Regions from separate parts of the Castellaniella sp. genome, predicted to be linked through region 1. Evidence: predicted binding sites of a transcription regulator. Region 1 holds the regulator's gene; each other region holds the start of a gene.
What was found. Region 1 encodes NrdR, which represses ribonucleotide reductase genes. Its sites were predicted from a motif close to CACNANATNTNGTG; they were not measured.

Region 1 (4,163 bases):
TGGCGATTACTTCGGCTACGACGGCCCTTGCCCGCCCTGGAACGACGCCCTGATGCATCGCTATATTTTCACGGTGTATGCCCTGGATATTGCCGAATTTCCCCTGGATGGCCGATTTACCGGCGCCCAGGCGCTAGCCGCTTTGCAGGGCCATACGCTGGCCAGCGCCAGCATTACCGGCACCTACACGCTCAATCCGCGCCTGCACGCCCTGTAGCCCGCTGCTGCTCTATCTGCCACGCGCCTGGGCTGGCTGCCTTTTCAGGTGGACCATGCTAAAAGGCGCACAGTGTCCGCCGCTAGTCGTTCGCGCTAGAATGATCGGATTTGCCGCGCAGCGTACGCGCATCCCTTTTCTTCCCTCCTTTCCAGGAACCCTCATGTTTGACCGCTCCCGTACCCTTGATCAGGCTGATCCCGCAATCTGGGCAGCCATCCAACAAGAAAACATCCGCCAAGAGCAACACATCGAGCTCATCGCATCGGAAAACTACACCAGCCCGGCGGTGATGCAGGCCCAAGGCTCGCAGCTCACCAACAAGTACGCCGAAGGCTATCCGGGCAAGCGCTATTACGGTGGTTGCGAATACGTCGATATCGTCGAACAGTTGGCGATCGACCGGGTCAAGGAAATCTTCGGTGCCGAATCGGCCAACGTCCAGCCCAACTCCGGCTCGCAGGCCAACCAGGGCGTCTACATGGCCGTGTTGAAGCCCGGCGACAAGGTCCTGGGCATGAGCCTCGCCGAAGGCGGTCACCTGACACACGGTTCGCCGGTCAACGCTTCAGGCAAGCTCTACGAATTTCATTCCTACGGCCTGGATGCCAACGAAGTCCTGGACTACGACAAGCTCGAAGAACTGGCGCGCACCATCAAGCCCAAGCTCCTCGTCGGCGGCGCCTCGGCCTATTCCCTGCACATCGACTTCGAACGCATGGCCCGCATCGCGCACGACAACGGTGCCCTGTTCATGGTCGATATCGCCCACTATGCCGGGCTGGTGGCCGGGGGCATTTATCCCAATCCCGTGCCGCACGCCGATTTCGTCACCACCACCACCCATAAATCCCTGCGTGGTCCGCGCGGTGGCGTCATCATGATGAAATCCGAATACGAGAAAATCATCAATTCGGCCATCTTCCCGGGGATTCAGGGCGGCCCCCTGATGCACGTCATCGCCGCCAAGGCAGTTGCCTTCGGCGAGGCCTTGCAGCCCGAGTTCAAAGCCTACGCCGCCCAGGTCGCCGCCAATGCCCGCGTGCTGGCCGAAACCCTGGTCAAGCGCGGTTTGCGCATTGTCTCCGGGCGCACCGAAAGCCACCTGATGCTGGTCGATCTACGTGCCAAGGGCATCACCGGCAAGGTCGCCGAAGCCGTGCTGGGCCAGGCCCACATCACGGTCAATAAAAACGCCATTCCCAACGATCCTGAAAAGCCCTTTGTCACCAGCGGTATCCGTCTGGGCACCCCCGCCATGACGACCCGCGGCTTCAAGGAATCCGAGACCGAGCTCACCGGCAACCTGATCGCCGACGTGTTGGATAACCCCAACGACGAGGCCAACATTGCCCGTGTGCGCGAGCGTGTCAACCAGCTGACAGCCAGTCTGCCGGTCTACCGCTAACAGGACGGGCGCCTGCGGGCGCCCGGTACACAGATGAAGTGTCCATTTTGCAGTTGTCCCGACACCCAGGTGGTTGACTCCCGGGTTTCCGAAGAAGGCGATACCATCCGCCGTCGGCGGCGCTGCACGGCCTGCGACCGGCGCTTTACCACCTACGAACGCGTCGATCTGATGATGCCTGCCGTGGTCAAGCGCAATGGTTCGCGGGTGGACTTCAATCCCGCAAAATTGCGCGCCAGCATGGCGCTGGCCTTGCGCAAACGCAGCGTCAGCGCTCCCGCGCTGGACGCCGCCGTGGTCCGCATCCAGGAAAAACTCCTGACCAGCGGCAAACGCGAAATCACCTCCGATCAGGTCGGCGAGCTCGTCATGGCCGAATTGCGCCAGCTCGACCAGGTCGCCTATGTCCGTTTCGCATCGGTCTATCGCAGCTTCGAAGACATCCGCGAATTCGCCCACACCATTGATGAGTTTCGCTCCCCGGATGATCATACCCCCTGATTTCTCCACCGAAGACCACCGCTGGATGCGCCGGGCACTGGCTGTGGCTGAAAAATCCCTGTTTCTCAGCAGCCCCAACCCCCGCGTGGGTTGCGTGCTGGTGCGGGATGGCCGCTGGCTGGCCGAAGGCCACACACAGCGGGTCGGCGAACGTCACGCCGAAGCCGAGGCCCTGTGGCAGGCGGCCCAGCAGGGCATAGACATCGCTGGCGCCACCGCCTATGTCACCCTGGAACCCTGCAGCCATCAGGGCCGCACCCCGCCTTGCGCCCAGGCCCTGATCGACGCAGGCATTCATCGCGTCGTCGTGGCTTTGCAGGACCCCAATCCCCTGGTGGCCGGCCGCGGCATTGCCTGCCTGCGCCAGGCTGGCATCCAGGTCGATGCAGGCCTGATGGCTCAGGACGCTTTGCTGCAGAACCCTGGGTTCTGCGCCCGCATGACGCGCGGTACCCCCTGGTTGTGGCTGAAATCCGCCATGTCCCTGGATGGCCACACTGCTCTGCCGGACGGCCAGTCCCAATGGATTACCGGCGACCATGCCCGCGCCGATGGCCACCACTGGCGTGCCCGCGCCTGCCTGGTGCTGACCGGGATCGGCACTATCCTGGCCGACAACCCCCAAATGGATGTGCGCGCCGTACCCACCTCGCGCCAGCCCATCCGCGCGGTGCTGGATAGCCAATTCATTATTTCCGAACAGGCGCGGATCTTCAACGGCAACCCCGTCTGGATTTTCACCTCACGCCCTGATGGCGCCAAGGCCGCCCGTTTGGCCGGACGCAATGTCCGCGTTATCATCCTGCCTCCGTCTGTCAGCGGGGCACTAGATCTGGATGCCCTGATGCAGTGGCTGGGCCAGCACGACATCAACGAGGTACACGTCGAGGCCGGTGCCCGCCTGCAGGGTGCTTTGGTGGCCGGAGGCCATATCGATGAATGGCTGGTCTATGTGGCCCCCTGCATTCTGGGCGACGGCCAGGGTCTGGCCGCATTGCCCAGCGCATTGCAGACCTTGGCCCAGGCCCCTCGATACCAGTTTCTGGACGCCCGGCCCATTGGTCCCGACCTGCGCCTGCATCTGCGTGACACTGCCCGCTGGCAGGCCCTGAGTACCGCTTGTGGCCTGCCCAGCAGTGCGTAAAACCACCCATTCTCAAAAAGGATGACATGATCATGTTTACAGGAATCGTCGCGGCGGTAGGCCGCATTACCCAGGTGAGCCCGCTGGGCGACCAGGCCGAATCCGGCGTGCGTCTGATGATCGATGCCGGCGGCTTGCCGCTGACTTCCAGCCGTCTGGGCGACTCCATCGCCATTCAGGGTGCCTGCATGACCGTCGTTGCCCTGCACGATGAACAATTCGAAGTCGATGTCTCGCGCGAAAGCCTGGTGCGTACCTGCGGCCTGGAAGCACCTGGCGAGGTCAATCTCGAACACGCCCTGTGCGTGGGCGACAGCCTGGACGGCCACCTGGTCTCCGGCCACGTCGACGGTATCGGCCAGGTCACCTGCTTTGACGCGGTCGGCGAGTCCACCGAACTGCGTATTATCGTGCCCGCCCACCTGTCCAAATACATGGCTTACAAAGGCTCAGTCACCATCAACGGCGTCAGCCTCACGATCAACCGCGTCGATGATCAGGAGGAAGGCACCGAAATTTCCATCAACCTGATCCCCCACACCATCCAGGTCACTACCCTGCGCAATCTTCAGGTCGGCACCAACGTCAACCTGGAAATCGACCTGATTGCCCGCTACGTCGAACGCATGGTCGGCAGCATGGGCTCCGTCATCATGCCTGCCATCTAAATCGTGCTAGAATTACGGACTTCGTTTGTTTGGTTTTACCAGACATGCAGGACAGGTGGCCGAGCGGTTGAAGGCGCACGCCTGGAAAGCGTGTATACGTGAATAGCGTATCGGGGGTTCGAATCCCCCTCTGTCCGCCAGGATCCGAAATGGGGTCAGACACCATTATTAAAAAATAATGGTGTCTGACCCCATTTTCTTGTTCCGGGCTCTAGGCGCTACCCC
Region 2 (4,163 bases), 900 kb from region 1:
CTCTTGAAGACCCGCCGCCTGGCAGGCGACCAGGCCCCGGACGACATCACCACCAGCCTGATGCGCGATACCGTCAACGGCCACCCGCTGACCGAAGACGAAATCGTCAGCATCCTGCGCAACTGGACCGTGGGCGAGCTCGGCACCATGGCCTCCAGCATCGGCATCATTGCCCATTACCTGGCTATCCACCCCAAGCTGCAAGACCAATTGCGACACCAGCCCGAACTGGTCGGGGCGGCCAATGATGAAATCCTGCGTATGCACGCCCCCCTGATCGCCAACCGCCGCACCCCCACCTGTCCGGTGCGGGTGGGCAGCACCCAGATCCAGCCCGGCGAGCGCCTGACCCTGATCTGGGCCTCGGCCAATCGCGACGAAGCCGTGTTTGGCGACCCGGACGAATTCCGTCTGGACCGCGATCCCAAGCTGAATCTGTTGTACGGCGTGGGTATTCATGCCTGTCCTGGCGCCCCCCTGGCCCGTCTGGAAATCGAGGCCATGATCCAGGCATTGCTGGCCGGCACCCAGGCCCTGCAACCCAGCGACGAACACCCCCCCATCCCCGCCATCTATCCCGCCAGCGGCTACCGCCAGGCAATCCTGATGCTGCGGCAATAGGCGATACGGATACAACTGCAAAAAGTGTGGCTTGCCGATGACAAGCCAGTTGTTCATGGCTGTCTGTTATGCGCTTATTCCTGCGACCTCGGCGGCACGGGGTTACAATTCAAGCCTGAACTATCCCGGCATTGGATTCCGGGGTCATTTTCCTGGGGTCTGCCATGTGTCAGCTACTGGGCATGAATTGCGCCACGCCGACCGATATCACGTTTTCTTTTACGGGCTTTGCCGCCCGCGGGGGAGACACCGACCATCACGCTGATGGCTTCGGGATCGCCTTCTACGAAAACCGCGGTTCTCGTTGCTTTCTGGATAATGCCCCTTGCTGCCATTCCCCCGTGGCCGATCTGATCAAGCGCTACCCAATCAAATCGCGCAACGTCATCGCCCATATCCGCAAAGCCACCCAGGGCGCGCTGGAACTGGAAAACTGTCATCCCTTTGTGCGCGAGCTTTGGGGACGGCACTGGCTGTTCGCCCACAATGGCGACCTGAAATCCTTTGAACCAACCCTGCAGGGCGATTTCTTGCCGATTGGACAGACCGACAGCGAGCATGCCTTTTGTTTCATGATGGAAGGCCTGCGCCATCGATTTGGCCGCACCGAGCCAGACGACCAAGCGCTGTTCTCCGCCGTAGCCGAAATGACCGCCGAACTGACCCAGTATGGAGTCTTTAATTTTCTGCTGGCCAATGGCCGCTGCATGCTGGCACATTGCTCCACCAGCCTGTCCTATATCACTCGCGCCTGGCCCTTCCAGGTGGCCCATCTGGTCGACACGGACATCACACTGGATTTTGCCCACTACGCCAAACACGGCGACTGCGTATCGGTCATCACCACCAAACCCCTGACCGACAACGAGACCTGGATTCCCTTTCGCGCCGGCGAATTGATGATGTTCATCGATGGCCGCGTCCAATCCAGCGTGCGCATCGATATCCCCGAAGCCATCCAGCGCAGCAACCAGGCCAACCTCAGTTGCGTCTGAACATCGCGCCTGCGTGCGCATGACCAAGCCATCTGGGCCAGCGCAGCGGGCAGACCTTCGGCAACCGGCCCACCCTGAAGAAGATGACGAATACACCTGCCTTGAATGATGACCCACGCCCCATCGAGCCCATCGAGCCCGACCTGAACGAATGCTGCGGCAACGGCTGCACCCCCTGCGTGTACGACACTTACGCTGACGAAAAGCGCGCCTGGCAACAAGCCATTAAAGACTGGGAACAACGCCACCCCGACCAGTCCGGCGCCACGCCTATCCCTTGATCGGCATAGGGCTACCCCCCCAGACCAGCCCCCTGCGTTCCTATAATCAGAATCTCCAATTCATTTTTCAGGAATAACGCACCGTGGCCTCTGACGCTATCCCCATGTTTGCCGAAAACACCTATCCCCTGGACGCCCGGGGCATTGCCAAACGCTTTCGCCATGCCGCGATCTTTGGTGCTCTGTCGGCCTTGCAGCCTGGCGAAACCATGCGTTTTTGCAACGACCACGACCCCCTGCCCCTGCTGCAGCAACTGAAAAACCACTTTGGCGAAAACATCCAGTTTGAATACCTGGCCCGCAACCCAGGCGAAATCGTCATTGATTTCCATATCGTGCCGTAAGCACGATCAGCCCCCCAGGCCTTCGGCCTGACAAACACCGCCGATATTTTCTGGCGGTTTTTTTTATCCCCGCCACACTGGAATTAATCCGGATCAAGCCTATCGAACAAATCCACCAAATCGCTTGATACCACTATATATAGTGTTTACTATCCAACAAAGCACAATATATAGGAACAAACCATGGATACCCCAGCGCCCACCCGGACTGCCAAAAACGTCGATACTGCCTTCGACAACCGCCCAATTCCGCAGATCGACGTCATCCGATCCATCGACGAATACCTGCAGCAACAAGACTGGCGCGTCAATGCCAATGCCAATCAAGGCTACTCGCTGGGTGGCCTGATCCTGAACACCTCAGGCAAGATGATTGCCAATTATTGGCTCAGCCATGTCTACCCGGAAATCATCGGCCAGGCGCACCGCCAGGGGGACCTGCACATCCACGACCTGGATATGCTGTCCGGCTATTGCGCGGGCTGGTCGCTGCGTACCCTGTTGACCGAAGGCCTGAACGGCGTGCCCGGCAAGGTCGAATCCGCCCCGCCACGGCATATGTCCAGCGCAGTCGGCCAGATCGTCAACTTTCTGGGCACCCTGCAAAACGAATGGGCCGGCGCCCAGGCCTTCAGCTCCTTTGACACCTATATGGCGCCTTTTATCCGCCAGGACGGCATGGACTACGCCGCCGTGCGCCAATGCATGCAGGAACTGATCTTCAACTTGAACGTGCCTTCGCGCTGGGGCACACAGACCCCATTCACCAACCTGACCTTCGACTGGGTCTGCCCCGAAGACTTGCGCGATCAGGTTCCGGTGATCGCCGGTCAGGAAGTCGCGTTCACCTACGGCGAACTGCAGGCCGAGATGGACCTGATCAACCAGGCCTACATCGAGGTCATGATGGCGGGCGACGCCCGTGGCCGCGCCTTTACCTTCCCCATCCCCACCTACAACATCACGCCGGACTTCGACTGGGACAGCCCCAACGCCCAGCGTCTGTTCGAGATGACCGCCAAATACGGCTTGCCCTACTTCCAGAATTTCATCAATTCGGAACTGAAGCCGAACATGATCCGATCCATGTGCTGCCGCCTGCAACTGGATCTGCGCGAGCTGATGAAACGCGGCAACGGCCTGTTTGGTTCTGCTGAACAAACCGGCTCGCTGGGCGTGGTCACCATCAATTGCGCCCGGCTGGGATACCTGCACCGGGGCGATGAAGCTGCCCTGCTGGCCCGCCTGGACACTCTGCTGGAGCTGGGTCGCGACAGCCTGGAAATCAAGCGCCGCGTCATCCAGCAGCACATGGATCAGGGCTTATTCCCCTATACCCGGCGCTATCTGGGCACCCTGCGCAACCATTTTTCCACACTCGGGGTAAACGGCATCAACGAGATGATCCGCAACTTCACCGCAGACGCGCATGATCTGACCAGCGCCTGGGGCCATGACTTCGCCGTGCGTCTGCTGGACCATGTCCGCACCCGCATGCTGGAATTCCAGGAATCCACCGGGCATATGTACAACCTGGAGGCCACCCCCGCCGAAGGCACCACCTACCGTTTCGCCAAGGAAGACCGCATGCGCTGGCCCGATATTCTGCAAGCTGGGACAGCGGACATGCCGTACTACACCAATTCGTCCCAATTACCGGTGGGCTTTACCGACGATCCCTTTGAGGCCCTGGAACGCCAGGACGAGCTGCAGCGCAAATACACCGGGGGCACCGTGCTCCATCTGTACATGACTGAGCCTCTGTCTTCCGCCGAGGCCTGCCGCACCCTGGTGCGCCGCACCCTGAGCCGATTTTCACTGCCCTACATCACGATCACGCCCACCTTTTCCATTTGCCCAAAACATGGTTATTTGCCGGGACGGCATGATTTCTGCCCGCACTGCGACGACGAACTGATACT
Region 3 (4,163 bases), on a different contig from region 1:
CGTCGCCGATGACCTTGCGGTAGAAGTCTGCCGAGATCCCCTGATCGGTCCATTTTTGAATAATGGCATAGATGTCAGTCATGTCCTGGGCCGGGACTTCCCAGGCGGATTCATACCAGGCACCGAGTTCATCGCCTTCGGGAGCGGCCCAGTAATTGACCCGCTGATTATCGGTCTTGATCATGGTGAGTTCGCGAATCGGATAGACGCCATTGGTGGTGCCCGATGAATTCGCCGAGGTCTCGGTCGGCATGTGGGCAGCCACCACTGAATTGCGGATACCACCATTGGCAACGATCTCGGCGCGCAGGGATTCCCAGTCGTACTGGTTTTTAAAATCAGCGACCTTGTCTATGTTGGGGTTGTAGGTGTCGATCGGCAACCAGCCCTGAGGCCAGCGGGTCTTGTGCATCCACGGGGCGTTACCTAGTTCACGGCCCAGTTGGAGGCTGGCCTGCACCAGATGGTAATAATGGCGTTCGGCCACCCAATGCACGAATTGCTTGCCTTCGGTTTCGGTGTAGCGCTTATGGCTACGCGCCATCAAATGGGCCAGACCCAGCATCCCCACCCCTGCGTTCAGCCGGGCCTTGGAGGTGACCCCGACGTGTGGCAGTTCATAGTCAGCCAGGTGAATGCATTTGTCGATCATCAGCAAGGCGTAGTAGGCGACCTCTTGGTATTGGGCATCGGACTCGATGTTGGACACCACAATGCCGGCCAGATTGCACGTAGCGACCTCGGGCGAGGAATAGCGCACGATGCGCGCCACCTGGCGGCCATCGGCCAAGGTGTCGCCGGCGGCCAGGTCTTCCTGATAGATCTGACCACGGGTCGTGTCCACCATCCCGGTACCCGGCTGCAGGGTATGCAGGCGTCCATCGGCATCCTCGAATTCCACCAGACTGATGTCCGTCGTCTGGTAAAGCTCGGTGATGTGGTTGTAGGGCTCCGTGGGCAAGGCGATCTCGGAGCATAGGTTAGAGCTGTAAATCGTGCCCTTGAAGGGCGTATGACGATTCATCTCGTAGATGTTGTGCTCGTAGACGCGGCCCGTTTCGTTCCACTCGTTAATGGCGGTGATCAGCAGTTCGCGGGCATTGACGGTCTGTTTCTTGAAGCTGGGATCGGCTTCGTATTTGGCATAGAGCTGCTCGAAGCGGGCCTCGTCGCTGCTGTACAGGGCATCGTAGAGATCTGGCGCGGTATAGCAGTTAAACAGAAAGATGTTTTCGTTGCGGGCGACCTTGCGGGCAAAAAAACGATTGCCGCCCCAGGAATAATCCATACCGCGGATCTTGCGGTCCTCGGTGGACATGGGGTTTTTCAGGCGCAGCAGCACATCGACCTCGGGGTCGAAGATGGAAAAATAGCTGGTGCAGGCACCGCCACGGCCATTTTGCAGATTGGCCTTGATTTCAGCCACGACCGCGCGCAGATAGGGCAGCTTCCCCTGGTGACGAATCACGCCGCCGCGCACGGGATCATTGACCGAGCGCGTCTGCAGGTAGGACCCGATGCCGGCGCTCATGTAGGTCATGGTATTGGCAATATGGTTGCCCACCGCGATGGATCGCGCTGAATCGCCCGAGGCATACAGGCAGCAACTGGCATAGCCACGCAAAGGAGTACCCAGATTGATGTGGTTGGGCGTGGGGGCGTTGATGCGGTTTTTAGACAGGTGTTCGTAGAATTTCGCCACGTCGTTCATGCGGCGCTGGCGCGGCTGGTCCACCGCCAACGCCATGGCCATGCGCATGTAGACGAACTGCGGGGTCTCGTAGTGTATGCCCTTGACGCGGTCGGAGATGGCGTATTTGGACCGGTGTGTATGAATCTGATAGTGAGCATATTCGAAATCACGCGTGTGATCGATCATGCCCTCGACCTGAAAGTATTCTTCTTCAGAATAATCCAGGCGCTCCATGTAGCCTAGTTGTTCGAGCAGGCGATGCAAGGTCAACACCGAGGGAAAAGCCCCGCCGCAGACGTCTTTCAGTTCTTTTTGGGCCAAGGCGGCATACAAGCGCCCGGCCATGCGGTTATACGACCAGGTATCGGCATCCAGGCAGTGTCGGATCAACTGTATCTGCAGGAATTCCGAGGAGCACTCCTCGGGCATATTGGTGACGGTCTCCAGCACCACGGACGGCCAATCCACGCGATCGCCCAATGTGGTGGCACCCCATTCACCCCAGCCATTGAGCTTGGACGGAATAAAAGGTTCTTTGCGTCCATCACGTTTGACGACGGTCTTGATCATGGCAGTATCTTCTTTGGGTGGGAGTGGGTGATGATGTGCTGCGGTCAGCATTCTGTTGTGCTGGCAATTCACACCAAATATTGTGCATATGCTACAACAAACACACTACATGTAGTGGTCGAAAAATGACCAAAACCTGCCCGCCAGACCGCTGGGCAGCGCGCAAACCAACAATGGCGCGGCCTCCCGGAGTTGAAACGGTTTGTTAAATCAGCGGCATCCTGGTCTGCCGATCCATACGCACCAGCGCCTCGAAATCGGCCAGCGGAATCGGGCGGCTGAACAGGTATCCCTGCCAGGTATGGCAATGATGACGCTGCAGAAAATCACGCTGCTCGGCGGTCTCCACGCCTTCGGCGATGACTCGCAAGCCCAGGCTGATGCCCAGGGCCACAATGGTGCGTGCAATCGTGGCATCGTTGGGATCGGTCAACACATCGCGCACAAAGCTCTGGTCGATCTTGATCTGGTCCAGCGGCAGTCGCTTAAGATAAGCCAGCGATGAATAACCCGTGCCGAAATCATCCAGGGCAAAGCTCAGGCCATAGCGCTTCAAGCGCTCCATTTTCTGGACCGTGTCCTCTAGGTTCTGCAGCAACAGGCCCTCGGTGAGTTCAAGCTCCAGCAGATGGGCATCAGCCCCGGTGCCGGCCAGTGCAGCCAGCACCTGATCGACAAAATCAGCCTGACGGAATTGACGCGGACTGACATTGACGGCCACGCGCAAACCGACCATGGCCGGATCTTCAGCCCATTTTGCCAGCTGCTGGCAGGCCGTGCGCAAGACCCAGTCGCCCAAAGGCAGGATCAGGCCGCTTTCCTCGGCCAAAGGAATGAACGAAGCGGGCGGCACATAGCCATCGCGCGGATGCTGCCAACGCAGCAACGCCTCACAGCCAATAATTCCTTGTGGACCCACCTGCGCCTGGTAGAAAAGCTCGAACTGGTTTTGCTCTAGCCCCACCCGGATATCCGCTTCCAGGGCAGCCCGCCCATGCACCACATCCTGCATGCGAGGATCATAGAAACGCAAGGTATTGCGCCCGGCGGATTTGGCCTGATACATGGCCAAGTCGGCGCGCCGCAGCAGTTCATCGACCTTCTCGCCACGCCCGCGAAACAGGCAGGCCCCCACACTGACGCTGGAATGATAGTAGGTATTTTGCAGTTGATAGGGCGTGCGCAGGAGATTGAGTATCTGCTGGCCGATGGATTCCACCTCTCGGGCGGCATCCTCGATCTGCTCGGCAAGGTCGGTCAACACGATCACGAATTCATCGTCTCCGTGGCGGGCGATGGTATGGGCCTGGGCCAAGCCCGTGCGCAGGCGATACGCTACCTGGCGCAGCAGCTCGTCCCCCGCCTCATGGCCGCGGGTCTCGTTGAGTGTCTTGAAGTGATCCAGATCCAGCATCAGCAAAGCCCCGTACTGCCGATGGCCGCTGCTGAGGGCCAGCGCCTGTTCCAGGCGATCCACCAGGAGGCGGCGATTGGGCAGGTCAGTCAGGGCATCGTTATAGGCCAGGTAGTGGATTTCTTCCTCGGCGGCCTTGCGGGCGCTGAGATCCACGATGGTCATCAGATAATCAGCGCCGAATTTCAAGCCGGACAGTTCAACCAAACGGACCGTGGCATCCTTGCACAGAATCAAGGTTTCCAGATGCGCGCGCGTTTCGCCGACCTTGGCATCCGGGCGCCACTGGCGTTCCCAGGATCGGCGGATTTCGCGCCGGTCATGGGAATCGGGGATGGTCAGCATCCACCAGGCCCGGACATCCGGCATGTCCTGGATGTCATAACCGCAAATCTGCAGGAATTGCTGGTTGCGAAACACAATCTGCTGTTGGGCATCCACCAGGCATACCCCGACTGGCAGATGATCCAGCAAAGTACGCAAATG

Region 2: a site for NrdR is predicted at 2,373-2,386, ahead of VDP81_RS02390 (ribonucleoside triphosphate reductase). Genes of this name have one in related genera too.
Region 3: a site for NrdR is predicted at 2,367-2,380, ahead of VDP81_RS13200 (ribonucleoside-diphosphate reductase subunit alpha). Genes of this name have one in related genera too.

What each region holds. Positions count from the first base shown of each region.
Region 1 is NZ_JAUCCU010000001.1:1,382,408-1,386,570, reverse strand. It holds gene VDP81_RS06670 (YbhB/YbcL family Raf kinase inhibitor-like protein) at 1-217, shown strand, start outside; gene glyA (serine hydroxymethyltransferase) at 381-1,625, shown strand; gene nrdR (transcriptional regulator NrdR) at 1,659-2,126, shown strand; gene ribD (bifunctional diaminohydroxyphosphoribosylaminopyrimidine deaminase/5-amino-6-(5-phosphoribosylamino)uracil reductase RibD) at 2,110-3,270, shown strand; gene VDP81_RS06650 (riboflavin synthase) at 3,303-3,938, shown strand; tRNA gene VDP81_RS06645 (tRNA-Ser) at 3,988-4,078, shown strand.
Region 2 is NZ_JAUCCU010000001.1:487,116-491,278, forward strand. It holds gene VDP81_RS02370 (cytochrome P450) at 1-621, shown strand, start outside; gene VDP81_RS02375 (class II glutamine amidotransferase) at 786-1,616, shown strand; gene VDP81_RS02380 (oxidoreductase-like domain-containing protein) at 1,700-1,897, shown strand; gene VDP81_RS02385 (DUF2249 domain-containing protein) at 2,002-2,241, shown strand; gene VDP81_RS02390 (ribonucleoside triphosphate reductase) at 2,425-4,163, shown strand, end outside.
Region 3 is NZ_JAUCCU010000002.1:345,323-349,485, reverse strand. It holds gene VDP81_RS13200 (ribonucleoside-diphosphate reductase subunit alpha) at 1-2,263, opposite strand, end outside; gene VDP81_RS13195 (EAL domain-containing protein) at 2,469-4,163, opposite strand, start outside.